Linked DNA regions of Variovorax paradoxus. The protein of the gene in region 1 binds, or shares a complex with, the protein of each later gene. Links are inferred from orthologs where the notes say so. Each region holds a gene or a part of one and is shown on either strand. Other genes may lie near its edges.

Region 1 (15,496 bases):
AGCCCCAGCGTTTGCGCCATGACGATGAACTGTTCTCCGCGCAGGTCTTCATGGAAAAGCGCAAGGCGGTAGAAGTACAGGCCGGGATCGGTCTCGGCCGCATGCTCCAGCAGCTCGAGCGTGCTCTCCAGTGTTTCGAGCAGATAGGCCTTGGTCTGGCCGAGGTCCGGCAGGGCCGGCGACCAGAGCTGCTGCCGCGTGGCCTGGGCCGGGTCCCACCAGCCGTCGGCGTTGGGGTCGATGGCAGCCAGCCGCGTTGGGCGCACCGGGCAGTCGGCGCCGAACGCGCGTTGCGTGTTGCGGCCAATCCACCATTCGGCAAACCAGCCGATGTGCCCGGCCAGCCACACCGGCGGCACCACGCCCGCGTCGTCCGTGGGCGGCACTGCAAGATCGGGCGAAGCCAGCGCCTCTTCGTAGAGCGACAGCAGGTGGAGCGTGTGGTTGCGCGCGTCCATGAGGGCCAGCGACAGCAGTTCGCGGCCGGCGCGCCGCATCTCGGGCGAGTCGATGGAGTGCGGCAGGCCCGCGGGCAACAAAGGCGGCGACGATGGCATGTTTCATTATGGCGAGCGGCGGCACCAGCGCGGCGCACGGCGAGCGCGTCTACGGGAATACACCGCCCGGCTGCGCCCGAAAACGGCTTTCCGCGCCGATAAAATCGCGCGTCCGCAAAAGCCCCGACCGCCGCTCGCCGGCCGAGTCCGGGCCGCTTCTGCATCCAAGCATCCATTCTTCTGGAGAAGAGCATGAATTTCCTGCTCAGATTTTCGCGCGCGGTCGATTGGCTGAACGGCCAGATCGGCAAGTACGTGATCTGGCTCATCCTTGCGTCCACCGTGATCAGCGGCGTCAATGCCGTGATTCGGAAGGTGTTCAACGTCAGCTCCAACGCCTATCTCGAAGTGCAGTGGTACCTGTTCGCCGCGTCCTTCCTGATTGCCGCGGGCTATACGCTGCTGAACCAGGAGCACGTGAAAATCGACGTGATCCTCAGCCGGCTGTCCAAGCGTGGCCAGATCTGGGTCGACATCATCGGCTTCAGCTTGTTCCTTACGCCGGTTTGCCTGGCCATCCTCTGGTACGGCATTCCGTTCTTCCTGCAGGGCTATCGCTCCGGCGAAATGTCGAACAACGCCGGCGGGCTGATCCGCTGGCCGATCTACGCCATGATCCCGCTGGGCTTCTCGCTGCTGATGCTCCAGGGCTGGTCCGAACTCATCAAGCGCATCGCGTTCCTGCAGGGCCGCATCGGCGATCCCACGCAGAAGCGGGAAGAAAAGACCGCCGAAGAAGAACTGGCGGAGTCCATCCGCCGGCTCGCCGAATCCAACGCCAAAGGCTGAGCGGTAGCACCCATGGAATTCATTACGCAAAACTTCGCCCCGATCATGTTCGCGGGGCTGATCGTCTTCCTGCTGTTCGGCTTTCCGGTGGCGTTCAGCCTCGGCGCCTGCGGCCTCTTCTTCGGCTTCGTCGGCGTGGAGCTCGGCCTCTTGCCCGAGGCGCTGCTGCAGGCGCTGCCGCTGCGGGTGTTCGGCATCATGCAGAACGACACGCTGCTGGCCATTCCGTTCTTCACGCTCATGGGACTGATCCTGGAGCGAAGCGGCATGGCCGAAGACCTGCTCGACTCGATCGGACAGCTCTTCGGCCCAGTGCGCGGCGGCCTGGCGCTGGCGGTGATCTTCGTGGGTGCGCTGCTTGCGGCCACCACCGGCGTCGTCGCGGCCTCGGTCATCTCGATGGGCCTGATCTCGCTGCCGATCATGCTGCGCTACGGCTACGACCGGCGCATCGCGTCGGGCGTGATCGCGGCTTCGGGCACGCTGGCGCAGATCATTCCGCCTTCGCTGGTGCTGATCATCATGGCCGACCAGCTTGGCCGCAGCGTGGGCGACATGTACAAGGGCGCGTTCGTGCCGGGCTTCATGCTGACCGCCATGTACGCGGGCTACGTGATCCTGCTGGCCATCTTCAAGCCCAAGTGGGTTCCGGCCCTGCCGCTCGAAGCACGCACCTTCCGCGAGCCGAGCGGTAGCAGCGGCCTGCCCTCGCTGCTGGTGCTGACCGCCCTTGCCACTGCGGCGGCCGTGTTCTTCGCCAAGCACATTGCAGACGTCCACACCTGGTGGACCGGCCAGCCCGTGACCAGCGTAGCCACCGATGAAACCATCGTCGTGTCGATGTGCGTCGGCGTGATGCTGGCCTTTTTGATCGCGGTGGCCAATCGCCTGCTACGGCTGCGCCTGCTGTCGCGCATTGCCGAACGCGTGACTTTCGTGCTGATCCCGCCGCTGCTGCTCATCTTCCTGGTGCTGGGCACGATTTTCCTTGGCGTGGCCACCCCTACCGAAGGCGGTGCCATGGGCGCGCTCGGCGCCTTCATCATGGCCATGGTGCGCGGCCGGCTCAGCATGAGCCTCCTCAAGCAGGCGCTCAACACCACCACCAAGCTGTCGTGCTTCGTGGTGTTCATCCTGATCGGCTCGACCATCTTCAGCCTGGTGTTCCAGGGCGTAGACGGGCCGCGCTGGGTCGAGCACCTGCTCACCGGCATGCCAGGCGGCCAGCTCGGCTTCCTGATCCTGGTGAACGTGCTGATCTTCTTCCTGGCGTTCTTCCTCGACTTCTTCGAGCTCTCTTTCATCGTCGTGCCGCTGCTGGCCCCCGTGGCGCACAAGCTGGGCATCGACCTGATCTGGTTCGGCGTGCTGCTGGCTGTGAACATGCAGACCTCGTTCATGCATCCGCCTTTCGGCTTTGCGCTGTTCTACCTGCGCAGCGTGGCGCCCACGAAGGCCTACAACGACAAGGTCACCAACGAACGCATCGAACCCGTCACCACCATGCAGATCTACTGGGGAGCCGTGCCGTTCGTGCTCATCCAGATCATCATGGTCGGCCTGATCATCGCGTTCCCGGCCATCGTCTCGAGCGGGCTCGACAAGGAGGTAGCGGTCGACCTCGACAAGATCGGCGCCGAGATGCAGGCCAACATGCCGAAGGACGATTCACAGCCCGCCCCCGAGCCCGAGGCCGGCGCCTCGGCACCGGCCGGCGCCGAAACGCCTGCAGCGGAAGAAGACCCGATGAAGGCCATGCAGGAACAGCTCGACCGGGACGCCGGCAAGAAGTAGTTCGAAGAAAGCCCCTGCGCCCCCCGGGTCGCAGCGGCGTACTTTTCGGAGACGCAAAAAAAAGCCCCGCGACGCGGGGCTTTTTGCTGGCCGGAATGAATCCGGATCAGAGCTTGAGCGTGGACATGAACGAGTCGAAGCGCGATTCCGCAAAACGGAACCAGAGCACCTGGTCGCGCTGGAAGCTGCGGAAGTCGGCGTAGATCTTCTTCCATTCAGGGCTCTTGGCATCATTCTCGGCATAGACCTCGAGCGAAGCCTTGTAGGCGGCGTCCATCATGGCTTGCGAGAACGGCAGCACCTTGGTCTTGGCGGCCACAAGCTGCTTGAGCGCGATGGGGTTCAACGCGTCGTACTTGGCAAGCATGTCCGACGATGCCACGGCAGCGGCGGCTTCCACGATGGCCTTGTTCTCGGCCGAGAGGCCGTCCATGGCCTTCTGGTTGATGAAGAAGTCCACTTCCGGACCGCCTTCCCACCACCCCGGGTAATAGTAGAACGGCGCGACCTTGTTGAAGCCGAGCTTCTGGTCGTCGTACGGTCCCACCCATTCGGCGGCGTCAATGGTGCCCTTTTCGAGAGCCTGGTAGATCTCGCCGCCCGGCAGGCTTTGCGGCACGGCGCCCATCTTCTGCATGACCTCGCCGATCAAGCCGCCGCCCAAGCGCATTTTCATGCCCTTGAAATCCGCCACGGACTTGATTTCCTTGCGGAACCAGCCGCCCATCTGGCAGCCCGTGTTGCCGCCGGCGAAGCTCACCATGTTGTACTTGGCGTAGAACTCGTTCATGAGCTTGCGGCCGTTGCCGTGCATCATCCACGCGGTCATCTGGCGCGAGTTCAGGCCGAACGGAATGGCCGAGCCCAGCGCGAATGCGGGGTTCTTGCCGTAGAAGTAGTAAGGCACGGTGTGGCACATCTCGACCGAACCGTTTTGAACGCCGTCCACCACGCCGAAGGGAGGCATCAGCTCGCCGCCGGCATGAACCGAGATTTCGAACTTGCCGCCCGACATGGCCTTGACCGCCTTGGCAAACACTTCAGCGCCGCCGTAGATGGTGTCCAGCGACTTGGGAAAGCTGGAGGCCAGGCGCCAGCGGACGGCGGCTTGCGCATGAACTGCGGGCGCAATGCCGGCGGCCAGAACGCCGGCAATGCCGGCGTTTTTGATGAGGGAACGACGATCCATTGAATTCACTCCGAGTGCATTGGAAAAAACGAAACGCGGCTTGTGGCCGCGTCGACGACTTTCGTAAGTCGCCGCGATTGTAAAAACGTGCTTACAGGCAGCCCGCCGGGGTTTACCCTGCGACGGAACCGAAGCGCTGCGCAATCGAGGCTTGGATGCCCGCTGCGTCAAGGCCGATGGACGCGAGCAGCTTGGCCGGATCGCCATGCTCGATGAAGCGGTCCGGCAGCCCCAGCTGGAGCACAGGCTTCTGAACGTTGGCCGCCTGCAACGCCTCGAGCACCGCACTGCCCGCGCCGCCCATGACGGCGCCCTCTTCGAGCGTGACGATGGCGTCGTGCGTGCCTGCCACCTGCAGCAGCAGGTCGACGTCGAGCGGCTTGGCCCAACGCATGTTGACCACGGTTGCGTCGAGCGATTCGGCTGCGGTGAGCGCCGGGTACAGCAAGGTGCCGAATGCAAGGATTGCAATGCGCTTGCCTTCGCGGCGTACTTCGCCCTTGCCGAACGGCAGCGAATCGAGCGCCAGGTGCGGCGTAACGCCGGCGCCCGATCCGCGCGGATAGCGCACGGCCACCGGGTGGTTCTGTTCGTAGGCGCTCGAGAGCAGCTGGCGGCATTCGCGCTCGTCGGCCGGGCACGCAATGCTCATGTTGGGAATGCAGCGCAGGAACGGAATGTCGTACGCGCCCGCATGCGTGGCGCCGTCGGCACCCACGAGGCCCGCCCGGTCCAGCGCAAACACCACAGGCAGGTTCTGGATTGCGACGTCGTGAATCAGCTGGTCGTAGGCGCGCTGCAGAAAGGTCGAATAGATGGCGACCACCGGCTTCAGGCCTTCGCATGCCAAGCCGGCCGCAAACGTTACGGCATGCTGCTCGGCAATGCCGACGTCGTAGTAGCGATCGGGAAAGCGCTGTTCGAACTCGACCAACCCCGAACCTTCGCGCATGGCCGGCGTGATGCCCACCAGGCGGCCGTCGTGCGCGGCCATGTCGCAGAGCCACTGGCCGAAGACCTGCGTGAAGGTCTGCTTGGCCACTGCGGCCGACTTGACCAGGCCCACCTGCGGATCGAACTTGCCCGGCCCGTGGTAGGCCACCGGGTCGGCCTCGGCGAGCTTGTAGCCCTGCCCCTTCTTGGTGACCACGTGCAGGAACTGCGGGCCGTCCAGGTGCTTGAGGTTTTCGAGCGTGGGCACCAGCGAATCGATGTCGTGCCCATCGATGGGGCCCACGTAGTTGAAGCCGAACTGCTCGAACAGCGTGGCCGGAACCACCATGCCCTTGGCATGCTGCTCGAAGCGCTTGGCCAGCTCGAACAGCGGCGGCGCGGCGCGCAGCACGCTCTTGCCCACGTTCTTGGCGGCGGCGTAGAAGTTGCCGCTCATCAGCTGCGCAAGGTAGCGGTTGAGCGCGCCGACCGGCGGGCTGATCGACATGTCGTTGTCGTTCAGGATCACCAGCAGCTTGCAGTCGCACACGCCGGCGTTGTTGAGCGCCTCGAAGGCCATGCCGGCGGTGAGCGCGCCGTCGCCGATGATGGCCACGGCATGGCGGTCTTCGCCCTTTTGCTTGGCGGCCATGGCCATGCCCAGCGCGGCCGAGATGCTGGTGGACGAATGCGCGGTGCCGAAGGTGTCGTATTCGCTCTCGCTACGCTGCGGGAAGCCCGAGATGCCGCCGATCTGCCGCAGCGTGGGCATGCGATCGCGCCGGCCCGTGAGGATCTTGTGCGGATAGGTCTGGTGGCCCACGTCCCACACCAGCCGGTCGTGCGGCGTGTTGAACACATGGTGCAGCGCCACGGTGAGCTCCACCGTTCCGAGATTGGAACTCAGGTGCCCGCCGGTGCGCGAAACGTTGTCGAGCACGCAGGCGCGCACTTCGTCGGACAGCTGCTTGAGCTGGGCCCGGTCGAACTGCCGGATGGGCGAGGGATCGTGCAGCGTGGGAAGCAGCGGGGCCATGGGAGCGTCGTGGTTCTTCTTGTCCATCTGTTCAACAGAGTTCATCGGTCGCGGTCGACGACCATGTGCGCCAGCGCACGCAGCGCTGCCGTGTCCGCCAGGCCGCTGCGCTCCAGGGCCGCAAGCGCTTCGGCGAGCAGCTGCCTTGCCTGCGCGCGCGCACCGTCGAGGCCCCACAGCGAAACATAAGTGGGCTTGTCTGCCGCAGCGTCCTTGCCCGCCGTCTTGCCGAGGGTTTGCGAATCGGCCGTCACGTCGAGGATGTCGTCGACCACCTGGAACGCCAGGCCGATGGCCGCGCCGTAGTCGCGCAGCGCCGCCAATGCCGCGGGCGCCACGCCGGCCGCGCAGGCCGCACCCATTTCGACACTGCCCTGCAGCAGCGCGCCGGTCTTCAGGCGGTGCATTTCACGCAGCTGCGCTTCGTTCAGCGCCAGGCCCACGCTGGCAAGGTCGATGGCCTGTCCGCCGGCCATGCCCTGGCTGCCGGCGGCGCGTGCCAGCAGCCGGCACAGCGTGGCCTGGATCGATGCGGGAATTTCGTCGCCTTCGGGCGTCAGCAGTTCGAATGCCAGGGCCTGCAGGGCGTCGCCGGCCAGCAGCGCATCGGCTTCGCCGAATTTCACGTGCACCGTGGGCTTGCCACGCCGAAGCACGTCGTTGTCCATGCACGGCAGGTCGTCGTGCACCAGCGAATAGGCATGGATGAGTTCGGTTGCGCAGGCCGCGCGCAGCGCAGCGGCCGCATTGCCGCCGACTGCTTCGCTCGCGGCCAGAACCAGCAAGGGCCGAAGCCGCTTGCCGCCGTCGAGCACGGCATAGCGCATGGCGTCGCCAAGCAGCACAGGTGAATCGACGCCGACCCAGCGCGAAAGCGCCGCTTCGACACGCGCCAGATGCGGCTCGCTCCAGCCTGCCAGACGGGCGGCGTCCCAATCGGCCACGGCGGCGCTCATTCGGCGGTCCAGGGCTTGAGGCTGCCCGCGTCCAGCACCTTGATCTGGTCTTCGACCGCCTGGAGCTTCTCGCGGCAGAAGGCGAGCAGCGCGGCGCCGCGCTGGTAGCTGCCAAGCAACTGGTCGAGCGGCAGCTGGCCGGATTCGAGCTCTGCAACCAATTGTTCCAACTCCTGGAGCCCGGCTTCGTAGCTGGCCGGCAGCGGTCCGGTGTCGGGCGAGGTCGCCGCGCTGGAGGCGGCGGAAGAAGGAACCTTGGGCATGCGGGAGAACAAGTATGAAATCGGGCATTTTAGGGCGGGGAACCGAATGAGCGCCGCTCGCCCCGCTGTGGCCGTTGCATGGCGTCGCCGACGGCCACGGGAACGCTTCGCGATCTGCAGCAAGGGCATACAAAAGGCTGCGGGCGCCGCGATGGCCCCTTGGGTACAATCGCGTGTTCCCCTGCCGGCCGCGCCGGCACAACTCTCGGGCCGTTGCCTTCCCAGACGGCGCCTTCCGTTTTTCTCTTTTTCTCCCTGTGGGGAGCTTGGTCAGGTCCTCCATGTCTGATTTAAGTCTTCAACTGCAGCAGGCCACGAGCCAACTTCCAGTTTCCGCGTACTTCGACGAGTCGCTCTACGCGCGCGAAATGCAAACGCTGTTCGCGCAAGGCCCGCGCTACGTGGGCCACCGCCTGGCCGTGCCCGAGCTCGGCGACTTCCACACCCTGCCGCAGGAGCATCAGGGCCGCGCGCTGGTGCACACGCCCAAGGGGGTGGAGCTCATCTCCAACGTGTGCCGCCACCGGCAGGCGCTCATCCTGCAGGGCCGCGGCCAGCTCGACAACCAGACCGGCGGCAATATCGTTTGCCCGCTGCACCGCTGGACCTACGCCGCTAGCGACCCGCGCACCACGGGCACGCTGATCGGCGCGCCGCATTTCGACCAGGACCCCTGCCTCAATCTGCACAACTACCCGCTCACCGAGTGGAATGGCCTCCTGTTCGAGCGCGGCGCAAACGGCCTCGGGCGCGACGTGGCGGCCGATATGGCCGATCTCGGCCCCCGCGCCGACCTGGACTTCACGGGCTACGCATTCGACCGCGTCGAACTGCACGAGTGCAACTACAACTGGAAGACCTTCATCGAGGTCTACCTTGAGGACTACCATGTCGGGCCGTTCCACCCGGGCCTTGGCAGCTTTGTCACCTGCGACGACCTGCGCTGGGAGTTCAACCGCAACTTCTCGGTGCAAACCGTGGGCGTAGCCAACCGGCTCGGCCGCGCGGGCAGCCCCATCTATCAAAAGTGGCAAGAGCAGTTGCTCAAGTACCGCGAAGGCAAGCCGCCGAAGTACGGCGCGATCTGGCTCACCTACTACCCGCACGTCATGGTCGAGTGGTATCCGCATGTGCTCACGGTATCGACGCTGCACCCGGTGAGCCCCACCAAGACGCTCAACATGGTGGAGTTCTTCTACCCCGAGGAAATCGTCGCGTTCGAGCGCGAGTTCGTCGAAGCCCAGCAGGCCGCCTACATGGAAACCTGCGTGGAAGACGACGAGATTGCCGAGCGCATGGACGCCGGCCGCCGCGCGCTGATGCTGCGCGGCGACGACGAGAGCGGCCCTTACCAGAGCCCCATGGAAGACGGCATGCAGCAGTTCCACGAGTGGTACCGCAGCGCAATGCAGCAGAACGCCTGAGCCCGTAGTGCAAGCGCTCTGGATGGTGCTCGGCGCCTTCTTGTTCGCCACCATGAGCGTGGTGGTCAAGGTGGCTTCGGTGTGGTTCAACAGTGGTGAGATGGTGCTCGGGCGCGGCCTGATCGGCATCGTTTTCTTGTGGCTGCTGGCGCGCAACCGCGGTGTTCCGCTGGCCACGCGCTATCCGGGCATGCACGCCTGGCGCAGCACCATTGGCGTGGTCTCGCTCGGCGCATGGTTCTACGCCATTGCGCACATGCCGCTGGCCACGGCCGTCACGCTCAACTACATGAGCAGCGTGTGGATCGCGGCCTTTCTGGTCGGCGGCACGCTGCTGGCCTGGGTGCCGGTGCCCGGACGCGACGGCCGCGTGGAGCGGCCGCCGCTGCAGGGCACCCTTGCGCTGACCGTGCTGGCGGGATTCGTGGGCGTGGTGCTCATGCTCAAGCCCAGCGTGGATGCGAGCCAGGGTTTCGCAGGGCTGCTCGGTCTGCTTTCCGGGCTTACGGCCGCATTCGCCTACATGCAGGTGGTGGCGCTGTCGCGCATCGGCGAGCCCGAATTGCGCACGGTGTTCTATTTCGCGGTCGGATCGGCCGTGGCCGGCGCGTTTGCCACCGCCGCCACCGGGTTTTCTGGCGGAAATTCATGGACGTGGCAGCATGCGCTGTGGCTGTTGCCGATCGGCCTGTTGGCCGCCCTGGGGCAGCTTTGCATGACGCGCGCCTATGCCACCGCAAAGACCCAGGCCGGTACGCTGGTGGTGGCCAACCTGCAGTATTCCGGCATTGTCTTTGCGGCGTTCTACAGCGTGGTGCTGTTCGACGACCGCATCGACGCCGCCGGCTGGGCCGGCATGGCGCTCATCATCGTGAGCGGCATTGCGGCCACGGTGCTGCGCCAGCGCGCAGTGCCCAAGGCGCCGGCAGAAGAACACTGAACCGCATCGAACCTCATCGACAACGAAGGAGCCCGCCATGTACACAACCCTCGTCAGCGTCGAACAACTCCAGCAACTGCAAGCTGGCGACCTGCCCCTCATGGTTTTCGACTGCAGCTTCGACCTCATGAAGCCCGAGGCAGGCGCGCAGCAATATGCCGCCGCCCACATTCCGGGCGCGGTGTATGCCAACCTCGACACCGACCTCAGCGCAAAGCACGGCATGCCCGGCGCGCACGGCGACGTGGTGGTGGCACAGGAAGACGGCGTGCCTGCCTCGGGCGGCCGCCACCCGCTGCCGAGCCGAGAAAAGTTTGCGGCCTGGCTTTCGAGCGTCGGTTTTTCCAACGAGATGCAGGCGGTGGTGTACGACCGCAACGGAGCCAACTACTGCGGCCGCCTGTGGTGGATGCTCAAGTGGATGGGCCACGACGCGGTGGCGGTGCTCGACGGCGGCCTGCAAGCCTGGCAGGCCGCGGGCGGCAAAGTCACCGACCGCGAAGAGCCCGCGCACTTCCAGTCGAACTTCGTGCCGGGGGAGCCGCTTGCAAAGCTTGTGACCACCGACACTGTGGTGGGCCGGCTCGGCCAACCTGACCAGCAGCTGATCGACGCGCGGGCTGCCGCGCGTTATCGCGGAGAGGTGGAACCTCTGGACCCGATCGCGGGTCACATCCCCGGGGCCCTGAACCGGCCCTTCGCCGAAAACCTCGGCCCCGACGGCAAATTCAAGCCGGCCTCGCAATTGCGTGCCGAGTTCGAAGCACTGCTTGCGGGACGCGATCCGGCGACGGTTGTCCACCAATGCGGCAGCGGCGTGAGCGCTGTGCCCAACCTGCTTGCAATGCAGATCGCAGGGCTTGGGACGACCGCGCTCTATGCCGGCAGCTGGAGCGAATGGAGCAACACGCCGGGGCTGCCGACCCGGCAAGGCGCTGAACCATGAAGCACATCCGACTTCGACGACGCATTTCATCCGGACTCGCATTCGCTGCTGCAGCACTGTTCGCAGCCCCCTTTGTTTCCGCGCAGGCCCAGCAGCAGCATGCGCATGTGCACGGGCAGATGAAGCTCGACGTGGCCATCGACGGCCCCACGGTGGTGATCGACATGGAGTCGCCGCTCGACAACATCGTGGGCTTCGAGCGCGCGCCCAAGACCGATGCCGAGAAGAAAACCGCCGAAGAAGCCATTGCCCAGCTGCGCGCGGCCGACAAGCTCTTTGCCATCGACCCGGCCGCCAACTGCAAGCTCGGCCCGGTCGACCTGCGCTCCAGCGCGTTGGGCCTCGGCAACCCCGACCCGAACGAGCCCCCCGGCCATGCAGACCTGGACGCCACCTTTTCCTTCAACTGCACCAATGCGGCCGCGGCAAAGTTCATTGACGTGAACCTGTTCAATGCCTTCAAGGGCACGCGCCAGATCGATTCGCAGATTGCTTCGGCGCAGGGGCAGTTCAAGCGCCAGCTCAAGCGCCCGGCCGGCGCCCAGGCCGGCCAGCCCGTGCGCCTTGGCTGGGGCAAGTAGAACTGTGGGCACCGCCCCCCAGGCCGAGTCGGCGCCGCTGCGCGTGGTGCTGGCTGCCGAAGCGCTGCGCTTTGCATGGCCGGGCATGAAAACGCCCTGCATCGATATAGAGGCTTTTCGCATCACTGCCGGCGAGCTGGTGTTCCTGCACGGCCCGAGCGGCTGCGGCAAGAGCACCCTGCTGTCTTTGCTGGCGGGCGTGCTGGTGGCCGATGAAGGCCGCGTGACGCTGCTGGGGCACGACTGGTCGCAGCTCTCCGGCGCCGCGCGCGACCGCTGCCGCGTTGCGCACGTGGGCTATATCTTTCAGCAGTTCAACCTGCTGCCGTACCTGAGCGTGCTCGACAACGTGCTGCTGCCCTGCCGCTTCTCGCAGCGGCGCGAAGCGCAGGCCGCGCGCAGCGGCAGCTCGCGCGGCTCACGTGACGAGGCCGAGCACCTGCTCGACCAGATGGGCCTCGACCGCAACCTGTGGAAGCGCCAGGCCATGCAGCTTTCGGTCGGCCAGCAGCAGCGGGTGGCAGCGGCACGTGCACTCATCGGCCAGCCCGAGGTGGTGATTGCCGACGAGCCCACCTCCGCGCTCGACGAAGACCGGCGCGAGGCCTTTCTGGACGTGTTGCTCACGGCCTGTGCAACCCACCAGAGCGCCCTGGTGTTCGTGAGCCACGACCAGCGCATTGCGCAGCGCTTTGCCCGCCACGTGCTGCTGCCCGACATCAATCGCGCAGCGACCGCGGCAATGGCGGCGGACGCATGAAGGCCCACCCATGAGCGCTCTTTTTTCCATTGCCTGGCGCAGTGCATGGAACCGCCGTTTCACGCTCGCGCTCACTGTGTTCTCTATTGCGCTGTCGACTTTCCTGCTGCTGGGCGTGGAGCGCATTCGCACCGAACTGCGCGAGAACTTTGCGTCGTCCGTTTCCGGCACCGACCTGATCGTGGGTGCGCGCACGGGCTCCACGCAGTTGCTGCTGTATTCGGTGTTCCGCATCGGCGCCGCCACCAACAACATTTCCTGGAAGAGCGTGCAGGCCCTGGCCGCGCACCAGGGCGTCGACTGGGTGGTGCCGCTTTCGCTGGGCGATTCGCACCGGGGCTTCGCGGTGCTGGCCACTTCTCCCGAATACTTCACCCGGTTCCGCTACGGCAACCGCCAGCCGCTGCAGGTGCGCGAAGGCAAGCCCTTCAGCGCACTGTTCGACGCGGTGGTGGGCGCCGAAGTGGCCGACAAGCTCGGCTACCACGTCGGCCAGAAGATCACCCTTGCCCATGGCAGCGGCGAACTCAATGCATCGGAGCACGCCGACAAGCCCTTTACCGTGGTCGGCGTGCTCGCGCGCACCGGCACGCCGGTCGACCGCACAGTGCACATCGGGCTCGAGGCGATGGAAGCCATTCATCTTGAATGGGTGGGCGGTGCACCCATGCCCGGCGTGAAGATTCCAGCCGAGCAGGTGCGCAAGTTCGACCTCACGCCAAAGAACGTGACGGCCGCCCTTGTCGGCCTGAAGAACCGCTCGGCCGTGTTCGGCGTGCAGCGCTGGATTTCCACCTACGCCGGCGAGCCGCTGATGGCCATTCTCCCCGGCGTGGCGCTCGACGAACTGTGGAGCGTGATCGGCATCGGCGAGAACGCGCTGCTGCTGATGTCGGCGCTGGTCGCGCTGGTGAGCCTTGCGGGGCTTATCTCGGTCGTGATGGCGGGGCTGAACGAGCGCCGCCGCGAACTCGCCGTGCTGCGCGCCGTGGGCGCCGGCCTGCGCCATGTGCTGGCGCTGCTCGCGCTCGAGGGCGCCATGGTGACCGTGCTGGGCGTCGCCTTCGGCCTGGTCATGGCGGTGCTTGGCATTGCCCTGCTCGCGCCATGGCTGCAGTCGCAGTTCGGACTGACACTGAGCCTTTCAGAACCTACACTGAACGAATGGCTGCTGATGGCGAGCCTGCTGGTTGCCGGCTGGCTCGCAAGCCTGCTGCCCGGCATCCGTGCCTACCGGCTCTCGTTGGCCGACGGTCTCTCACCCAGGATTTGAAACCATGCGCACCGCAAAGAAGACCTCCACGTTCCGGGCTTTCACCCGGCTTTCGATGCTGCTCGCCGGCGCCGGCCTCGCAGCCGCCACATGGGCCGCCGAACCCGCGCCCAAGGACACGACCGCATCGAATCCGCTCGGCGGCAAGGCGGCACCGGCCGCACCAGCTGCCGCGGCCAAGGGCGCCCCGGGCCAGCCGCGGCAGATCACCTGGGAAGAACTGGTGCCCAAGGACTGGGACCCGGCCAAGGAATTCAAGGGCATGGACCTGAGCTCGCTGAACGACGGCGATCCGCGCGCCAACGAGCTGCTCATGAAGATGCAGGAGGTGTCGAACAACGCACCGACCAACCCCGCGATGAACGGCGCCGAAATCAAGATTCCCGGCTTCATCGTGCCGCTTGAAGAAGCCAAGGGCGAAGTGACCGAGTTCCTGCTCGTGCCCTACTTCGGCGCCTGCATCCACACGCCGCCGCCGCCGGCCAACCAGATCCTGCACGTGGTGGCGTCAAAGGGCGCCAAGTTCCGCGCCATGGACACCGTGTGGGTGACCGGCAAGCTGCAGACGATGCGCAACGACTCGATGATGGGCGTGAGCGGCTATCACGTGAACGCGACGAGCGTCACCAAGTACGCGGGCGGCGCCAAGTAAATACCGGCACAGACCGCCGCATCGACGATGCGCGCGGGCGTGGTCGTCGGCGGCGCAAGCGGCATGCCGCTACTGCTTGCCGATTTCGGTCAGCAGCCGGGTAACGAGATAGAGGCGCGGCACGATCGAGTCGACCTCGATGTATTCGTCGCGCGCGTGATAGCCGAAGCCCGCCAAGCCGAAGCTCTCGACCACGGTGGCCTTGCCGGAGCGGCCCGCATAGCCTGCATCGGTGCCGCCGCCGGTCATTGGCGTGAGCGCGAGCTCGCGGTCGATTTCCTTGTAGATGGCCTGGGCCTTCTCGGCCAGCGCCCGGCCCTTCTCGCCCGCGACGAAAGCCGGGCGACCCACTTCCACCTTGAGCGTGGTCTCGGTGTCGGGCACAAGCTTTCCGCTCGCGAGCTTCGCCTGCAGGGCGGCCTCGAGCTTCTTCTCGGCGCCGGGCTGCGTGATGCGGATGTCGCCGAGCGCCTGCGCCTTCTCGGTGATCTGGTTGATCGGGCCGGTGGCACGCGCCACGGTCCAGTTGAGCGCCACGCCGGGAATGTCCTTGGCCACGTCCCGGGTCTGCAGCAGCTGGTACGACAGCTCGTACAGCGCGTTGCGCCCCAGCTCGGGTGCGGCACCCGCGTGCGACGCACGGCCCTTCACTTCGAGCGTGGCCTGCGCGATGCCGGCAGCGCCCAGCAGCAGCGATTCGCCCTTGGCCACCGACTTGGCCGCGGTGGGCTCGAACGACAGCACCGTGTCGTGCTGGTCGGCCATGGCCGCGATGATTTCACCGGAGCCCACCGAGCCCACTTCCTCGTCGGGGTTCATGAGTACCGTGAGCGTGTCGTAGTCGCGCCAGCCCGCATCGGCGAGGATTTTCAGCGACGCCAGCATGACCGCCAGCCCGCCCTTGTCGTCCGCAATGCCTGGGCCGTAGATCCGATTGCCGTCCACCTTGTAGGGCTGGCTGTTCAGGATGCCGGCGGCGTACACCGTGTCCATGTGGCCCTGCAGCATGATCTTGCGCTTGCCGGTTCCCTTGATGGTGCCGATGACGAGATCGGCGCCCGCTCCGGCTGCGGCCTTGCGCCGCTCGGTCTTGAAGCCGGCAGCCTTCAGGCGCCCCTCCACCACGTCGGCCATCTTGAGCAGGCCATCGACATTGAGGCTGCCCGATTCGATCAGCACCATTTCCTTGAGGTTGTCGATCACCGCTGGCTGGGCCTTTTCGGCGGCGGCAAGCAGCTTTGCATCGGGCGCGGCATGCACCGCGGCAACCGCGCCGAGCACGAGGCTCGAGGCCAGTGCAATGGCGCGCAGGGCAAAGAAAGACGAAGAGCGAACTGTCATGAAGGTTCTCTTTGTTGGAGTGGATGGCGGGCGCCAGCATATCGAGCCGAAGCCCGCCGCGC
Region 2 (15,364 bases), 1.4 Mb from region 1 along the record:
GCAACGCCGGCGGCACAGGGTGTAACGGTGGTTTGCGCGGGCGTGATTCACGGCGCCACGGATGTTCAGAAGGTGCACACCTACCGGCAGGATGCATTTGCATCGGGCGACGCCGGTCCGGTCGGCTATGTGGAAGAGGGCGCGGTACGGCGCCTGCGGGACTGGCCTCGATCACACGCAAGCAAGAACTCGCAAATCCTCGAAGCCAAGGAAGATGCCACGTCGCAATGGCCGAGAGTCGAAATTCTCACCAGCCACGCCGGTGCGAACGGGGCCGTCGTCGATTTGCTGCTTCAGGAGCGCGCAGCTGGCGTCGCCGAGCCGGTGCGCGGGCTGGTGTTGGCCGCGACTGGCAACGGCACGGTGCACCATGCGCTGGAGGCTGCCGCGCTTCGCGCGCAGGATGCGGGGGTCGCCGTGTTGCGCGCCACACGTTGCGCGAGCGGGCGCATTCTTCCGAGGCCTGATGACAAGCTGCGCGATGCCGGTGCCTTGACGCCGGTCAAGGCGCGCATTGCGTTGATGCTGGAACTGATCGAGAAGGCCGCCTGAGCGGCGGCAACACGCAAAACAGGCAAGCAGGCGGCGCAGCTGCAGCCGCGCGCCTGCGCGTGAACTTCAGTTGCTCAGTGCAGCCAGCGCGCGCTGGGTGATTTCTTCGACCGTGCCGACGCCCTTGATGGCACGGTATTTAGGCGCCGAAGCCGGATCGGCCTTGGCCCAGGCCGAGTAGTAGTCGACCAGCGGACGCGTCTGCTGGCTGTACACCTCGAGCCGCTTGCGCACGGTTTCTTCCTCGTCATCCTTGCGCTGGATCAGCTCTTCGCCCGTGACGTCGTCCTTGCCATCGACCTTCGGCGGGTTGAACTTGACGTGATAGATGCGGCCCGATGCGGGATGCGAGCGGCGGCCGCTCATGCGTTCGATGATGTCGCTGAAAGGCACGTCGATTTCGAGCACGTAGTCCAGCTTGACGCCCGCCGCCTTCATGGCGTCGGCTTGCGGAATGGTGCGGGGGAAGCCGTCGAACAGGAAACCGTCGGCGCAATCGGGTTGCGCAATGCGTTCCTTCACCAGGTTGATGATGAGGTCGTCGCTCACCAGGCCACCCGATTCCATGACCGCCTTGGCTTGCTGGCCGAGCGGTGTGCCGGCCTTGACGGCTGCGCGCAGCATGTCGCCGGTCGAAATTTGAGGAATGCCGTATTTCTGGCAGATGAAGGCCGCTTGCGTGCCTTTGCCCGCCCCGGGCGCGCCCAGCAAAATTAGTCTCATGGTGTCCTCGGACGGTTCTTAGATCTTGTGTCGCACCAAGCGGCGGCCCGGGAGCCGTGCAGGGCGGAATTGCGTCGAGGATAGCATGCGACAGCGTGAAGAATTTCCGTTACAGCCGCCCTGCGGCGCGATGCTTCAGGGCGTCGGCCTGGCTGCGAACAGTGCGCGCACGCGGGCCAGGTCTTCGGGCGTGTCGATGCCTGGGCCGGGAGCCGCATGGGTGACATGCACCGCGATGCGATGCCCGTGCCAGAGCGCACGCAGTTGCTCCAGCGCTTCGGTCGCCTCGACCGGAGCCGGCGGCAACGAAGGAAACTTGCGCACGAAACCCGCGCGGTACCCGTAGATGCCGATGTGGCGCAGTGGTGCCGGGCTAGGCAGCGCGGTTGGCACCCGGTTGACGGAACCATCGCGCCACCAGGGAACCGGCGCGCGGCTGAAGTACAGCGCATTGCCCTTTGCGTCGAGCACCGCCTTCACCACGTTCGGGTTCAGGAAGTCATCGAGCGAATCGATTTCATGGGCCGCGGTGCTCATGGCGGCCTCCGCGCGAAGGGCGAGCGCGGATGCAACAGCGTCGATCAGCGCAGGGTCGATCAGCGGCTCGTCGCCTTGCACATTGACGACGATGTCGCCGCCATCGAGTGCGAGTTGTTCGCAGGCCTCGGCAAGGCGGTCGGTGCCGCTCGGATGATCCTGGCGCGTGAGGATGGCCTCCACGCCGTGCTGCTTGCATGCCGAGACAATGGAAAGGTCGTCCGCTGCAACCACCACCCGCAGCGCGGTCGATTGGCTCGCCCGCTGCGCCACGCGCACCACCATGGGCAAACCGGCGATGTCCGCCAGCGGTTTGTTGGGCAGCCTGGTCGAAGCCAGGCGCGCCGGCACCAGAACGGTAAAGCTCACAGCCCCAGCTCTTCGTCGGACAGCGTGCGCGCCTCGTTCTCGAGCAGCACCGGAATCCCGTCTCGCACTGGATAGGCAAGGCGGGCGCTGCGCGAGCAGAGCTCCTGCTTTTCGGCGTTCCAGGTCAGCGGGCCCTTGGTAACGGGGCAGACGAGCAGTTCAAGCAGCTTGGTATCCATCGAGCGATGATAGCTTTGCGTCGAGCGCGGCGAAGAATTCCGGTGCGGGCTCGAAACGCAGCGGCACGGCAAGCGCGCCGGGTGCTTTGCGCCAGAGCTTGACCGCGTCTTTCTCGGTGCAGAGCAGCGGGTGTCCGGTATTGGCGGGCGCTTGCCAGTCGGCAAAATCGTAGTGGTCGGGTAGGGCGAAGGTCTCGGCCAGCGTGAGGCCGCGCGTGCGCAGCATGTCGAAAAACGCTTCAGGGCGTGCAATGGCTGCCAGTGCAGATACGGGCTTGCCCGCGAGAGCACTCAGCGGTACACGTTTGCCATCGCCCGTCATGGCCTCTTGCGCCAATGCGCGTGTCGCGGTGTAGCCACCGTCGAATGCCGGCCGCTCCCCGCTGTGAAGCACCAGGTCGCACCGGCGCGGCCAAGGCTCCCGCAACGGACCTGCGGGCAACCGCCAGCCATTACCGACGCCGCGGTCGTCAAACACGCAGATCTCGATATCGCGCGCAAGCGCAAGGTGCTGCAGCCCGTCGTCGCTCACGATGATTTGCGTGGCCGGATGCCGCGCCAGCAACGCCCGTGCGGCTTCGACGCGGCGCCGCGCCACGAAAACGGGCGCGCCGGTCGCATGGCGGATCAGCGCCGGTTCGTCGCCCACGTCCCGCGGGTCGCTTTCGTCCAGCACCTCACGGCAATCGTCGGTATGCCGGCCATAGCCGCGCGAGATCACCCCAACACGCAGCCCGCGCGCCTGCAGATGCCGAACCACGGCCATCACGACCGGTGTCTTGCCGGCACCGCCCGCAATGACATTGCCCACGACGATCACGGGAACCTGTACGCGTTCGGTTTTCAGCCATCCCAGCCGGTAGAACCAGCTTCGCAATGCGAAGAGCGCCGCATAGACAAGCGACAGCGGCCAAAGCAGCCAAGCCAGCACACCGCGATGCAGCCACGCGCGCTGCAGCCGCGAGGCCGATGCGCTGTGACTGCTGCTGCCGTAGGGCGGCACTCAGCGTCCCGCTTGCGCCGTCGATTGGGCTGCGAAGGTGATCTGCACCAGCCCGGCCCGGCGAGCTGCTTCCATGACCGTGATCACGGCCTGGTGCGGGCTGCTGGCGTCGGCGCTGATGATGACCACGCTGTCCTTGCCGCCCGTTGCTGCCGCGCCGAGAGCGGCGGCCACCGTCGCCACATTGCGGTCGGCAAGCGGCGTCTTGTTGATCGAGTAGCGGCCATCGGCCGACACCGCCACGATCACTTCCTTGGGATAGTCGCGCTGCGAGTCGACGTCCGCCGTTGGCAGGCGCAGCTGCATCTCCGTGAACTTGCTGTAGGTGGTCGACAGCATCAAGAAGATGAGAACAACCAGCAGCACGTCGATGAACGGGATCAGGTTGATCTCGGGCTCGTCCCGCGCGCCGTGGCGGAAATGCATGCGGCCGCGGCTCATGCCCGGTCTCCGTCAAGACCGGCAATGGCAAGCGTTGGGACGGCCATCATTTCCGCAGCGCGTTCAGATGGCGGGCAAAGCGCTCGCCCGACAATTCGAGATTCAACAGGTATTCGTCGACCCGGCTGCGGAAATAGCGCCAGAAGATCAGGGTCGGAATGGCCACGATCAGGCCGAAGGCCGTGTTGTAGAGCGCAATCGAAATGCCGTGCGCCAGCTGTGCCGGATTTCCGGAACCCACCGCACCGCTGCCGGGCGACTGCGAACCGAAGATTTCGATCATGCCGATCACAGTGCCCAGGAGGCCGAGCAGCGGCGCCGCCGACGCGATGGTCGCCAAGGCCGGCAGATAGCGCTCCAGCTTGTGCGCCACCGTGCGGCCCGAGGCTTCCATGGCCGCACGAAGGTCGTCTTCGGTGCAGCGGGGATTGGCGTTGAGTGCGCGAAGGCCGGCGGCCAGCACCTGCCCGAGCAACGAATTGCGTTCGAGCTTGGTCACTACGTCGGGGCCCGGAACCGAGCCGTGCGAGACGGTCATCGCCTCGTCGAGCAGTTTGGGCGGCAGGACCTTCACGGTCTTCAAGCTTGTGAAACGTTCTATAACCAGCGCGAGCGCGATGACCGAACAAGCGAGCAATGGCCAAATCGGCCAGCCCGCGGCAACTATGATGGAAAACAAGAAAATCCTCCGGCCCGTAGACTGCAAATGCGCGGCGATTATCCACCGAGCCCACCATCGCCATGCGGCTTGTTTGCTTGTAAGCAAAGACGCACAGATTCTGTGGATAACTTTGTGATTAACCCGTGGCGCAACGTGCCAAGACCCGCATGGCACGGGCTTTCCATTAGATCGATTGAATTTTGAGCAGCACTTTTTTCAATGAAATCAACGGCTTGCACGACAAACCGTGCGCCTGTTTCGTATCGGGCCCTCGCCGCCGGTGGGTGGCCGCTCACTGTGGAAGAGTGGTTGCCGGCCACTTTCGCGATTTGTGAACTTGCGTGAACCGAATGCCACACCCGGCCCGCGGATCTGGGCGGTAGGCGCGCTGTGCCGGGCGGTTGCCGATGCGCTCGACGCGCGGTTCAACCCGGTTGCGGTGCGTGGCGAAATCTCGGGTTTTTCGCGTGCCTCAAGTGGACATTGTTACTTCGCGCTCAAGGACCAGTCCGGCCAGCTGCGCTGCGCAATGTTCAGGCGGGCCGCCGGCCTGCTCGATTTTTCTCCGCGCGACGGGGACCAGGTCGAGGTGCGTGGGCGCTTGGCGGTGTACGAGCCGCGCGGCGACCTGCAACTGGTGGTCGAAAGCCTGCAGCGCGCCGGGCAAGGGGCATTGTTCGAGCAATTTCTGCAGCGCAAGGCGCGGCTCGAAGCCGAAGGGCTGTTCGATGCCGGCCGCAAGCGGGCGCTGCCCACCATGCCGCGTGCCGTGGGCTTGGTGACCTCGCTGGGCGCAGCGGCCTTGCACGACGTTGTCACCGCATTGCGGCGCCGCGTGCCGCACATTCCGGTGGTTCTGGCGCCAGCGGCGGTTCAGGGCGCAGGTGCTCCGGCAGAGCTAGTGCGTGCGCTGCAGTCGCTCTACGCATTGGAGCCCGCTGTCGATGTCATCCTGCTGGTGCGAGGCGGTGGCTCCATCGAAGACCTCTGGGCTTTCAACGACGAAACCCTGGCTCGCACCATTGTCCAAAGCCCGGTCCCGCTGATTTGCGGGGTGGGGCATGAAACAGACTTCACCATTGCTGACTTTTGCGCCGATCTGCGCGCACCCACGCCCACGGCCGCCGCGGAACTCGTCAGTGCCCCGCAGGCGATGTGGCTCGGCGCACTCGATCTGCTGGGTGAGCGGCTCAGCGACGCAGTGGGTACCCGGCTGGATGTGTTGGGCCAGCGGCTCGACCAGGCGGCCGCGCGGCTTGGACGGCCTTCGACACTGGTGGCCCGCCAGCAGCTTCAATTGGCGCACCATTCCCAGCGCCTGCGCTATGCGTTGCTATCGAGAACCGAGCGCCTTGCGCATGTGCCGCGCGCCATTTCCGCCGATTTCCCGTTGAAGCTCGAACGCGCGCTTGCGCAGCGGCGCGAGCGGCTCGAGCGCGTGGCCTTGCGCCTTCGGCTGCTCGATCCGGCGCTGGTGCTGCAGCGTGGCTATGCCTGGCTCACCGGCCCCGACGGGCGCGCGATCGTCAGTGCAAAGAAGCTGAAGGCCGGTGATGCCGTGGTCGCGCGGCTCGCCGATGGCTCGGTCGACCTGACCGTAAGGTCCGGCGAAACGGGACCGCGTCCGACGCCGGGCGCGTGATTCCTTTCTAGAATCCGCGATCCCTTATACGGCGCGCCCTCCCGGAGATTTCGCTAGGCAGCAGCTAGAGCTAGCGGTCGATTAGGCCGCGCTCTTGGCAACCCGGCGACGCTTCGTGACCGGGCGCGAAGGTGCCTTGGTTTGCTCTTCTTCCCATGTGTCGGTGGTGATGACGAGCGACTCGCGTGCAGCGGTGAGTTCCTTGGGGCTTGGGACCTTCACGAAGTAGAGCGTGCCGTCATGGCGGAAATAAACGTAGCAATTGACCGCTTGGGCTTTGCCCTTGCCCTCGGTCGTCCAAGCAGGCGACGGCGCGCCATTAACAGTGGCCTCGAATTGGTTGGTTCGCGGTGCAGTCGAATACTTCGCCGCAGGCAGATTGCTCAGGCGCTTGGAAGAGGGCGCTCCGATGGTCAGGTTGAAGTCGGTCATGGTTTGCTTTCCGTTGGTGACGAAGCAATACGTTCGTCCGACAAGAAATTCTGGGGCGTGTGTTCTGGAAAGACCTAGACATATCCGCTCATATCAGAGTGAAGCGCACGTGCATTCAGCAGGAGATTCAACGTAGCGCAACGGAAGTCTTTGTGGGAGAATTTTCCCGTCGCGTTGGGAAGCGCGCTCGTTCAGTCGGAACTTGAATTTCGACCAACTCTCGGGATAGCGCCAGCAGGCGCCATCGGGAGCGGCCCCGGCCAGTGACTGCAACGGTCACGAACATGCCCCCGCATCAATTCATCCCGAGGATCAAATCATGACGAAATCAGGTCAGGGCGAAGCCACGCCCGAATACCTCACCCATCGCGAGGTCGCCGCGCTGCTGCGCACGAGCGAGAACGCATTGCACGTTGCCTACACGAAGCGCAAGCCTCATCTGCCGCCACGACATAAGTTCGGACGCCGACTGCTCTACAAAAGAGTCGAGGTCGAGGCCTGCATTAAGCCGCTTCCTCAATAACGAAAGACGGCTCTCACGCGAGGAAAGCGCTCGCGTTCGGCTCGTTCGTTCTCTACGATCTAAAGGTATTAGTCCTCGCGGGTTAACAACCTTTCGCCCCGGACCGCGCCTGTGGCGGCCACCGGGCTCCCCCTCAACGTTTCGCAGTTTCAACCTCCCGGTTGGGCTGCCGCATGGAGATTTTCAAATGGCCAATGCATCGCAGTTGCCAAAAGTCCCGGACAACATCCCAAGGGCTGACCCTGACTCGCCCTTGCCCGGCTTCGTCACCTTCGCCCACTTGGCGGCACGCGTGGGAACCACCGCCGGTCATTTGCGGGTGATTTTGAGTCAAGTCGATGCGCCGAGAATCGAGCCGTCATATCGCATTGGTGGGGCGCACCTTTACAACGAGGCCGAAGCGAACGATTGGCTTAGGCGTCTTCGCGAATGGCGTGACGCCGCTCCCCTTCGTGCCGCCGCGAGGAGGAAAGAGCAGGAGCAGCGCGTGCTTCTCAAGCTAGAAGAGGAACAGAAGAAGCACCGTGCCAAAGTCGAGGCCGACGCTGCCCTGAAGGAAATGCAGGATGAGTACGCGGCCCGCGCCGAGGCCAATCGAAAAGACGTAGAAGACACCCAACGGCGCATGGGCCTTCTATAGGGCAGGAGCAGATCATGACCGATCAAATCCTGCGAAACCTAATCGAAGTCCGCTACCACCGCGCCACGAATACATGGAGTTTGGTCGACAGCAGCGGCTCGGTCGAAACCCTCACTCAAAACCGCATGCGGATGCGCGTGCAGCGGCAGGTAAAAGCAGCGGCAGCGCAGCGAGCGGCAGAAACATACCCCGAAGCCATCATGTCTCGCGCCGAAATCCGCCGACGTGCTGTTGCGCTCATGGAGGAAATCAAAGTCAAACAGAGCAGGGGGCTGACATGACCGCGCCCAGCCTCAAACGCGCACTGGCACGGCCTCCCTCCCAGGATCGAACCACTCCGCCCGGGCCGGGAATGCTAGGTTACGCACCCGGGTACCCACCCAAGACGCCGCCTCGCCGCGCGCGGCGGCAGATGCAGCAGATCGGCGGGAAGGGCGGTGCACCGTGAGCGCCGTGCTCGACATCCACAACCCAGCCGTCAAGTGGATGCAAGATGATCTGGCGAAATCCGGGCTCAAGCCGGAGGACATGGCGGCCTTTGCTGTCATGGGCGAAGGGCGCACGCCTTGGCCAGACGTTCAGATCATCGATGACGGTCAGAAAGACGCCCAGAACATGGCGGTCTGGGTGTCGATGCACTATGCATTTCCGTACTGGAATCCAGACGGTGCGCAGTGTGAGCAGGTCACCGTGCGCAAGCCGCGCTTCAAAGCGGGCACCCCGTACGAGATCAGCACAAAAAAGTACGTGCGCCCGTCGAAGCGCACTGCTGGTTTTTTAGCCTCAATCCCGTACATGCACCCCGGTCGAGTCGATGGCACGACCACCGCGATCCTTGATATCCACGAGGGCGAAAAGAAGACCGCATGCGCGGTCGTGAAGGGTGCTCAGTGCGCTATCGGCATAGCCGGCTGCAATAGCTGGGGCGACCCGGAGAACAAGGGGCAAATCCACCCGTGGATCGTCAGCGAAGTCGCCCGCATTCAAGCCGCATGTCCTGGCCAACGCGTGAAGGTTCGGGTCTGGCCGGATGCCGACTACAAGACCAATACGAACGTCGGCCAAGCCTACTCCGCGTTCGCCGCCGCGCTCATGGTTCTTGACGTGGACGTGGTCATCATGGATCTGTCGAGTCTGCGCGTCGGCGCGAAGTTCGATGATCTGGTGGCCGAGGTCGGATACGAAACCGTGATGGCCGGGGTAGTCGAGCAATCGACATTGACCCTGCCAGAGAACCCAGAGGCACTGGCGCGCAAATACCAGTTGATCACCCAGTCGGTCGGGCGGCGTGGCGAGGAACGGCAACTACCGCAGGCGATTGCTTACAACTTCGACCGACTGCTGGAGTCTCACCCGGAGTTTCGTGGCCGACTCTGGCTTGATCGGGACCGCAGACGCGCGATGTTCGGCGATGCGGAACTGGTCGAGAACGTGGGCGACAACGACATGCTGCACTTTTTTCAGAAGCAGCTCGGTTTCAATGGCAGTGGGCGCACTATCACGAGCCAAGCCATGCGCGAGGCTATTGCCAGTCGGATCGCGCGGGACCAGCGCTCACCGTTCAATGACCGCGTGCGTGCGTCGGCGGATCGGTTGCGCGAGGGGGGCACGGAGGCAATGCAGGCCGCTGACGACGCGCTCAATGCCTGGACGTTGCGATATTTACGCGCGCCGGACACACCGTGGAACTGTCGCTGGGGTCGGAAGTTCTTGATGGCTGTGGTGGGGCGTGCGCTTCGTCCCGGGTGCTCGATGCGCACGGCGTTCTGTCTCGCCGGACCGCAGGGCATCGGCAAGACGTTCTTCATGAACAGTATCGTTGGGCAGAGCAATGTTGCGCTCGTTTCCAAGGCGAACTCGGCGGGCAAAGACCTCGCGATGACCTACGGCTCGTGCCTAGTTGCGGTTCACGACGAAATGGCCGCGCTCAGCAGCAGCGGAATCGAACACGTCAAGTCTGATATCAGCACCGCGGTCGACAACATCCGCTTGCCCTACGGGCGCGTGAACGTCGACATGCCCCGGCGCTGCGTGTTCTATGTGCCCGTGGACAAGCCCGACTTCCTGTTTGAAGACTCGGCAGGCATGACGCGTTTCGCGGTGCTGGACCTGCTCGAAGTGGACTTCGTGGGGGGCAAGTTCGACTTCGCGGGCATGGAGGCGGCGGCTGACGATCTGCTCGGCGCGGCGCTCATCGCGGTCGAGTCGGGCGAGAAATTCGATGAGGTGGACGGTGCGGCCGAGAGCGCCTTGCGGCACGTGAAGACCGACCTCAACATGGAGCAGATCATCGATGTGATCGAAGGCGCCAACTTCGCGCCTCGGCTCCGTAGCGGCCCATATAAAGGGCGCGTTATCACTGGCTTCAAGCTCACCGATCTGACCGAACTGATGCCCCCGGGTTTTAAGCACGCGGGCGGTGGCGCGACTGCGCTGACGAACCCGCTGCGCAAGCTCGGATTCGAGCAGGCGGACCCAAACAAGAATCCGCTGGGCGAGCGGCGACTCTGGTTCATGGAAAAGACGAAGTTTGACGCGACGTTCTCTGTGAAGGCGAAGAAATATGACGCCTAGCGCGACCCCCCTTCAAAGCGGGCCGCGACCCCCCTTCAAGCGAGTCGGACCGGGGGTAGGAAAGCGGGCCGTTGGGCCGGTGTACCCCCTGTCAAACGATTCGGACCCCGGTTCGACCCCCTGTGCGGCGGACCTGGTGGAGGGGTCGCGGAAGCCCCGCCGCGTAAGGGATTCGACGCGCTACCCCCTGTCACCCCCTGTTCTCTTTTTAGATTTAGGAGGGAGAGAAAAAGGGGGCGCTTTGTTGCAGGAAAAGGGGAGAAAACGAGCCGGGAGAAAGTTTTAGAAAACGAGGGGGGTAGGGGGGTGACAAAGCCCGCAGCCTCATCAGCATGGACCCGCATACAGGAGCGAATATGGAAGAACCACTCATTGAGTATTGGACGCCTGAAGAGTGCGCCGCTGGCGTTTGCACTGAGCTTGAGATCGGCAAGATCAAGCCGCCGATGGTCGAAGCGCGCCGGCTGGCGCAGCGGGCGACTCCGAAAGCCGTAAAGGCGCTCATCGACGTTATCGAGCAAAGTGAAGACCTCAACGCCAAGGTAAAGGCCGCGTCAGCTTTGTTGGATCGAGGTTGGGGCAAGCCGGACCAGCACGTCAGCACCGACAACGTTCATCGGATTGATGAGATGCCTTGGATCAGCGCGCAGCGCCACGCCTACCGGCTCGGCACCGAGGCCGTGAAGCTCATCGAAACTGGCCTAACGATTTCTGACGCGACCGCGAAAACCGCCCCGAGCGTCGAAACCGCTGATGACGATCCGGCCTTGCCAGAGCCTGGCAGCGCGCGTTTTCCCGGCCCGTAGGTACTCGGATATCGATTCGGGCGATAGCGCGCCTACGGGCCGATTTTCGCGTCGAGCGACCCGGGTCTAGCTCATCTCATATCGACGCAGAGCTAAGTCATTGCTGTGCATAGATGGCGGCGTTCCCGAGGGGAATAACGTGTGCGCCGGGGGCTTCTGCGACAGGGCAGCTAGACGAGCCTGAAAGCTGAGCTCTGCTGCCTCTGATCCATGACCCATCACGACCATGCGCGACACGCGGCAGGCTCGACATGGAGGTGGGCTGGCCAGGCCTTCACATGGGGTACCCATGAAGCGGCGGGCCGGGTGGGTGGCTGTACTGTGCTGAGCCCCCTTCGCAGACTGGCAGCAGAAGTCGTGACATCAAAGTTCATCGTTATCTGCCGGCTTTGCTTTTTCTCCAGTGACCATTGGGTTCTTCAAGTCCGGAAGTTCAGCGCCATCGCGGACTTTTGCAAGCAAATCAAGTCCTGCTTGCGAATATTTTCTGAGCGGATTGCTTCTTGCTCCTGCAGGAATGCTTACGTGAAAATGATTGTCGCTTCCTCTTATGTCAAAGCCCTCTGTTTCTTTGAGCTTTGTAATGAGTTGATTGACTTTATTCCAATCTTTTCCATATCCAAGATATTCTGCAGCGGCAGTTGGGGAGTACGGATACATCACGTTAAGTAATGCTGGGTCAGCCATGGCCGCGATGCCGAAGACTTTGGCAAAATCTTCGGGGTGCTCAAGTGCGTGGTTGAGCATCTCGAAATTTATTTCCACTACATTTTTTGCGGCATCCTTACGAACAAGATCGACAACTCTGTGGCTGATCGAGCGCAAGAGTTTGACGTTGACTTTTTCAAGAGGCGCTTCGCTCTTGAAGGCTTTAAAGACCCACTCAAATGAATTGGCCGTAATGCTTTTTACTCGTGCCGTTTTTCCGTCATCCAAATCTATTATTTTGTCGTAAGGCGGTTGGCTTTCAGCGGAAATCTTGTCATCCCATTCCAGTAGGTAAATATTTTCGATCAGATTGCCTCCTTCCGGTAGCATGTGATCAATTTCCTGAAGGATTGCCTTAATGTTCGGGTCGCCAGCGGAATAACCGATGAAAAGCAAGGGGTGCTCAACGAAATAAGTAAAGAGCTTTGCGCTTAAATATTTCTTGTCATTTGCGAACCTGTCGTAATCTTCGTTAGTGAGTACAAGTGACGAGGCATCTGAAACGCACCCGTGGATTTTAAATATTTCTCCAATCGACATGTAAGCATGTCTAATGACCTGTTGGCCAATGATCGGTTTGTATTCCGGAAATATTGGCTCTAAAAGGGTGTCGTAGTTTGTGGTAATGACCGCGTGTGGATTGATCGACTTTAATGCGTCGATCTCGTCGTCCAGTGCTTGCAAGCCAAAAGAACCGGTTTTGTCTGGCCCCAACCCTTCGAGTCTTTTTGAAACCGCATGCTTTATGAAAATATCCTCGTGCACATTTGCGGTGTAGTATGCGTCAGGAAAAAACTTTCTGCCCTCTCCCCATGCCCACTCTTTAAAGGCTTTGGCGTAGATCGAGCCGACCTCGGGAAGGGTTGTTTTCGATTGAAGATAATAGGGGACATCGTGCTTTATCTCTGGGCAGTATCCCTTTAGCTCGGTCAAGAGTGCAGCCCAATTGGGCGCTCCACAGTACCGCTTGGAGAAGCCAGACCCTACAAAAAGAATCGGCTGACAAGATTTTTCCTTGATGATCTTGGCAACGTCTTTTGCAACTTGGAGTTGATACTGCTCGAAATTTGACATTAATTTTTATTAGGGGTAAATCCTAATTCCCTCATATATAGGTTTTAATTTACCGATCTTCGTAATTCGGCGAGAATTAAATATTCTCAGGCAATTGCGAAATGAATCGGAGTTCTTTATCAGCCGTTGATTTTCCGAGTAACGAGACGTACCCAGATGTTGGCAGGGAGCGCCTCGTTAGGGAAGATGGTTTGCGTCAATCGCTGCAAATTTATGAGCACCACGCCGTTGAAGCCGAGCGCGCGCTGCTCGAAGCGTTCAAGGTCGATCCCGCTGCCATGGATCGGCTCTATCCCCATCTGCGTAAGGCCCACCTTCCACGGCTTAAGCCCGACGCCTCACTGAACGCCGCGTTCACCACTGTGGAAGCTGCGCTCTCCCGAGCCGCTTTGCCGAAGAGCCCAACGCGCACCCCAACGCCGATGCCGGTGTTCTCGCCAAACCACCCGGAGCACGTGCGGCTGAACCCGGATGAAGAACTACGTCCGTACATCCGAGACAGCGCCGAGTCGGGGCTGATCGGATTGCCTCCGCTGCTGGCCGAGTACTTCGGGGTGGCGGAGGCTGCCCGTGCCGCCGAGTCGCGGCTGCGCAAGCAAGAACAACGCGCCGTGGTGTACCCGCGCGCTGCAGCCGTTCCCCAGATTGGTCCCCAGCCGTGGAAGCCGGTAACCCCAAGGAGTTGAAATGCCTCTGAAAATCCACCCCAACTACTTGGCCGACGATGAGATGGCGGTGCTATCTCGGCCCGGCATCCTCACCCATCTGAGATTGCTACGTGAGTCGAACCCGGAGGCTTACAAGCACTTCGTTCGGGACTTCCAGCAAATCCGCCGCGCCGAGAACGGTGAGCGTGCCCGGCCTGACGCGATCAATAACTCAACCGTCACCGACGAGGACCGCAAGGCGAACCCGGCATGGGCCGCTGGCCTCGCGACGCCGTTTGCTCCCCGTGACACGCATCGACCCGACCGCGCCGCCGATCCCGAGGTAATGCGATATCTGCGTGAGGCCAACCAGCGGTTGGAAGACGAGCAGTTGACGGACGGGCTCCAGCGGCAAATGGGGACCGACGCAGACCGCCCGCTGCCGCCCGAGACGCTGCGCGATCACATCGAGGCCGCGGTGAATGTCGTCGGCACGCAGGGCAACGAGTAACAGGAGCACACCATGCCTTCCATGAACTACTACGACGACATCAATCAACTGCCTGCTAGCTTCGGCAATTCCTCGCTCATCTTGCAGCAGCATCGTCTGCGTGACCGGGAAGCCGATCTCAAGGAGCGGATCAAGGCCGCGCGGGAGAAAGCGGCGCCGCAAGGACAGATGATTTCCGGGTACTACGTCCCGCCCGCCAAGACGCAGATGCTGACCCCGTTGGTCGAGCAGCTTACTCAGGCGATGGAGAAGAAGGGCTTGGACGCCGACCAGACCGGGTACGACAAATATGAGATGCAGGCCGTCAACCAGCACATGGCGATGAAGCCCCCGGATGACGCCCCGCAACCGACGAAGCTCGCGTGGGCCCAGCAGGGCGCTCAAATTCCTGCACTGCGGTCGCTCATGATGGACTACGCCAAGGATCAGCTGGTCAACGAACCGGAGCGGGTCGCAGTTCGCACCGATCGCAAGGAGGCTCGGGCCCAAACGATTGCCGAGAGCCAGCGCAAACAGCAGGAGGACTTGGAATACAGGCGCGACCGCGACGAACAGAGCATCCAGTTGCGGCGCGACCTCGCAGGTGACTCCAATGACCTGCGGCGCACGCTTGCAGCGGCTGTGCGGGCCAACGGTGGCGGAAGCAGCGACAAAGCCAGCAACTACCAGATCATCCAGGATGCTCAAGGTAACGCGCATCGGGTCAACAAGCTCACCGGAGAAGTGAGTCCCCTTGGCTCCATCGGTCGAGAGGCGTCATCGCTCACTGCGGACCGCACGAAACAAGGGGAGAACAAGAACAACGCTGCCAAGGCGCTCGAAGACCTGAACGAGGCCGAGACGTTGCTCAAGACGGCCACCGGCTCCAAAGGCGGATCGCTTCGTGATGCCATCGCCGGTGCTGCCGGCATCTCAACGGACGGCGCGAAGGCCGCCGCCGCGCTTGAAACCGTGGCGAACGGCATCGTGGCGAACATTCCCCGCATGGCGGGCCAGGTGTCGGACGCGGACTTGGCATTTCTCAAGAAGCAAGGCGGCGACCTCGCGAACAAGGAGTTGCCGACCGAGACGCGCCTTGCTGCGCTCAAGCAGGTGCGTCGGATCATGCATCGTGCCGCGAATGGCCCGGTACCCGCGCAGCCGTCTTCTGGACCGTCAATCCGCGATGCCGTGAGGACCGCCGTCGATCAGCAGTCCGCGCCCGCACCCAAGATTCGCGTCTACAACCCCGCCACTGGGCGGCTGGAATAAGCCATGGCAAAGCTCATCGCGCTTCCGGACGGGTCCACGGGCTCCTTCCCGGATGACATGGACGATGGTGCGATCACTGCGGTGCTTCGCA

Evidence for each region.
Region 2: the proteins of QHG62_RS05065 (region 1) and xseA are in contact, whole or in part, in a cryo-EM structure (PDB 8TXR), measured with the Escherichia coli proteins. The link is inferred for Variovorax paradoxus from one-to-one orthologs.

Annotation. Positions count from the first base shown.
Region 1 is NZ_CP123990.1:1,050,843-1,066,338, reverse strand. Bases 5,885-8,837 are described here. They hold QHG62_RS05065 (exodeoxyribonuclease VII small subunit), read right to left. Parts: upstream 7,518-8,837; coding sequence 7,251-7,517; downstream 5,885-7,250. Other genes in these bases: QHG62_RS05060 (aromatic ring-hydroxylating oxygenase subunit alpha), read left to right, coding at 7,799-8,837; QHG62_RS05070 (polyprenyl synthetase family protein), read right to left, coding at 6,340-7,254; dxs (1-deoxy-D-xylulose-5-phosphate synthase), read right to left, coding at 5,885-6,298. Outside these bases: QHG62_RS05095 (SUMF1/EgtB/PvdO family nonheme iron enzyme), read right to left, coding at 1-557; QHG62_RS05090 (TRAP transporter small permease subunit), read left to right, coding at 750-1,346; QHG62_RS05085 (TRAP transporter large permease), read left to right, coding at 1,359-3,140; QHG62_RS05080 (TRAP transporter substrate-binding protein), read right to left, coding at 3,247-4,329; more of dxs, read right to left, coding at 4,442-5,884; more of QHG62_RS05060, read left to right, coding at 8,838-8,941; QHG62_RS05055 (DMT family transporter), read left to right, coding at 8,964-9,881; QHG62_RS05050 (sulfurtransferase), read left to right, coding at 9,919-10,827; QHG62_RS05045 (DUF2796 domain-containing protein), read left to right, coding at 10,824-11,408; QHG62_RS05040 (ABC transporter ATP-binding protein), read left to right, coding at 11,413-12,168; QHG62_RS05035 (ABC transporter permease), read left to right, coding at 12,179-13,441; QHG62_RS05030 (DUF3299 domain-containing protein), read left to right, coding at 13,446-14,093; QHG62_RS05025 (M20/M25/M40 family metallo-hydrolase), read right to left, coding at 14,163-15,434. UniProt on the Escherichia coli protein: Bidirectionally degrades single-stranded DNA into large acid-insoluble oligonucleotides, which are then degraded further into small acid-soluble oligonucleotides.
Region 2 is NZ_CP123990.1:2,459,732-2,475,095, reverse strand. The notes cover bases 4,131-6,951. They hold xseA (exodeoxyribonuclease VII large subunit), read left to right. Parts: upstream 4,131-4,796; coding sequence 4,797-6,107; downstream 6,108-6,951. Other genes in these bases: QHG62_RS12000 (helix-turn-helix domain-containing protein), read left to right, coding at 6,859-6,951; QHG62_RS12005 (hypothetical protein), read right to left, coding at 6,189-6,539; QHG62_RS12015 (MotA/TolQ/ExbB proton channel family protein), read right to left, coding at 4,131-4,483. Outside these bases: QHG62_RS12045 (asparaginase), read left to right, coding at 1-552; adk (adenylate kinase), read right to left, coding at 619-1,275; kdsB (3-deoxy-manno-octulosonate cytidylyltransferase), read right to left, coding at 1,411-2,181; QHG62_RS12030 (Trm112 family protein), read right to left, coding at 2,178-2,360; lpxK (tetraacyldisaccharide 4'-kinase), read right to left, coding at 2,341-3,363; QHG62_RS12020 (ExbD/TolR family protein), read right to left, coding at 3,364-3,789; more of QHG62_RS12015, read right to left, coding at 3,851-4,130; more of QHG62_RS12000, read left to right, coding at 6,952-7,062; QHG62_RS11995 (hypothetical protein), read left to right, coding at 7,250-7,702; QHG62_RS11990 (hypothetical protein), read left to right, coding at 7,717-7,983; QHG62_RS11985 (VapE domain-containing protein), read left to right, coding at 8,147-10,276; QHG62_RS11980 (hypothetical protein), read left to right, coding at 10,633-11,082; QHG62_RS11975 (SIR2 family protein), read right to left, coding at 11,446-12,864; QHG62_RS11970 (hypothetical protein), read left to right, coding at 13,056-13,550; QHG62_RS11965 (hypothetical protein), read left to right, coding at 13,552-14,022; QHG62_RS11960 (hypothetical protein), read left to right, coding at 14,035-15,273; QHG62_RS11955 (hypothetical protein), read left to right, coding at 15,277-15,364. UniProt on the Escherichia coli protein: Bidirectionally degrades single-stranded DNA into large acid-insoluble oligonucleotides, which are then degraded further into small acid-soluble oligonucleotides.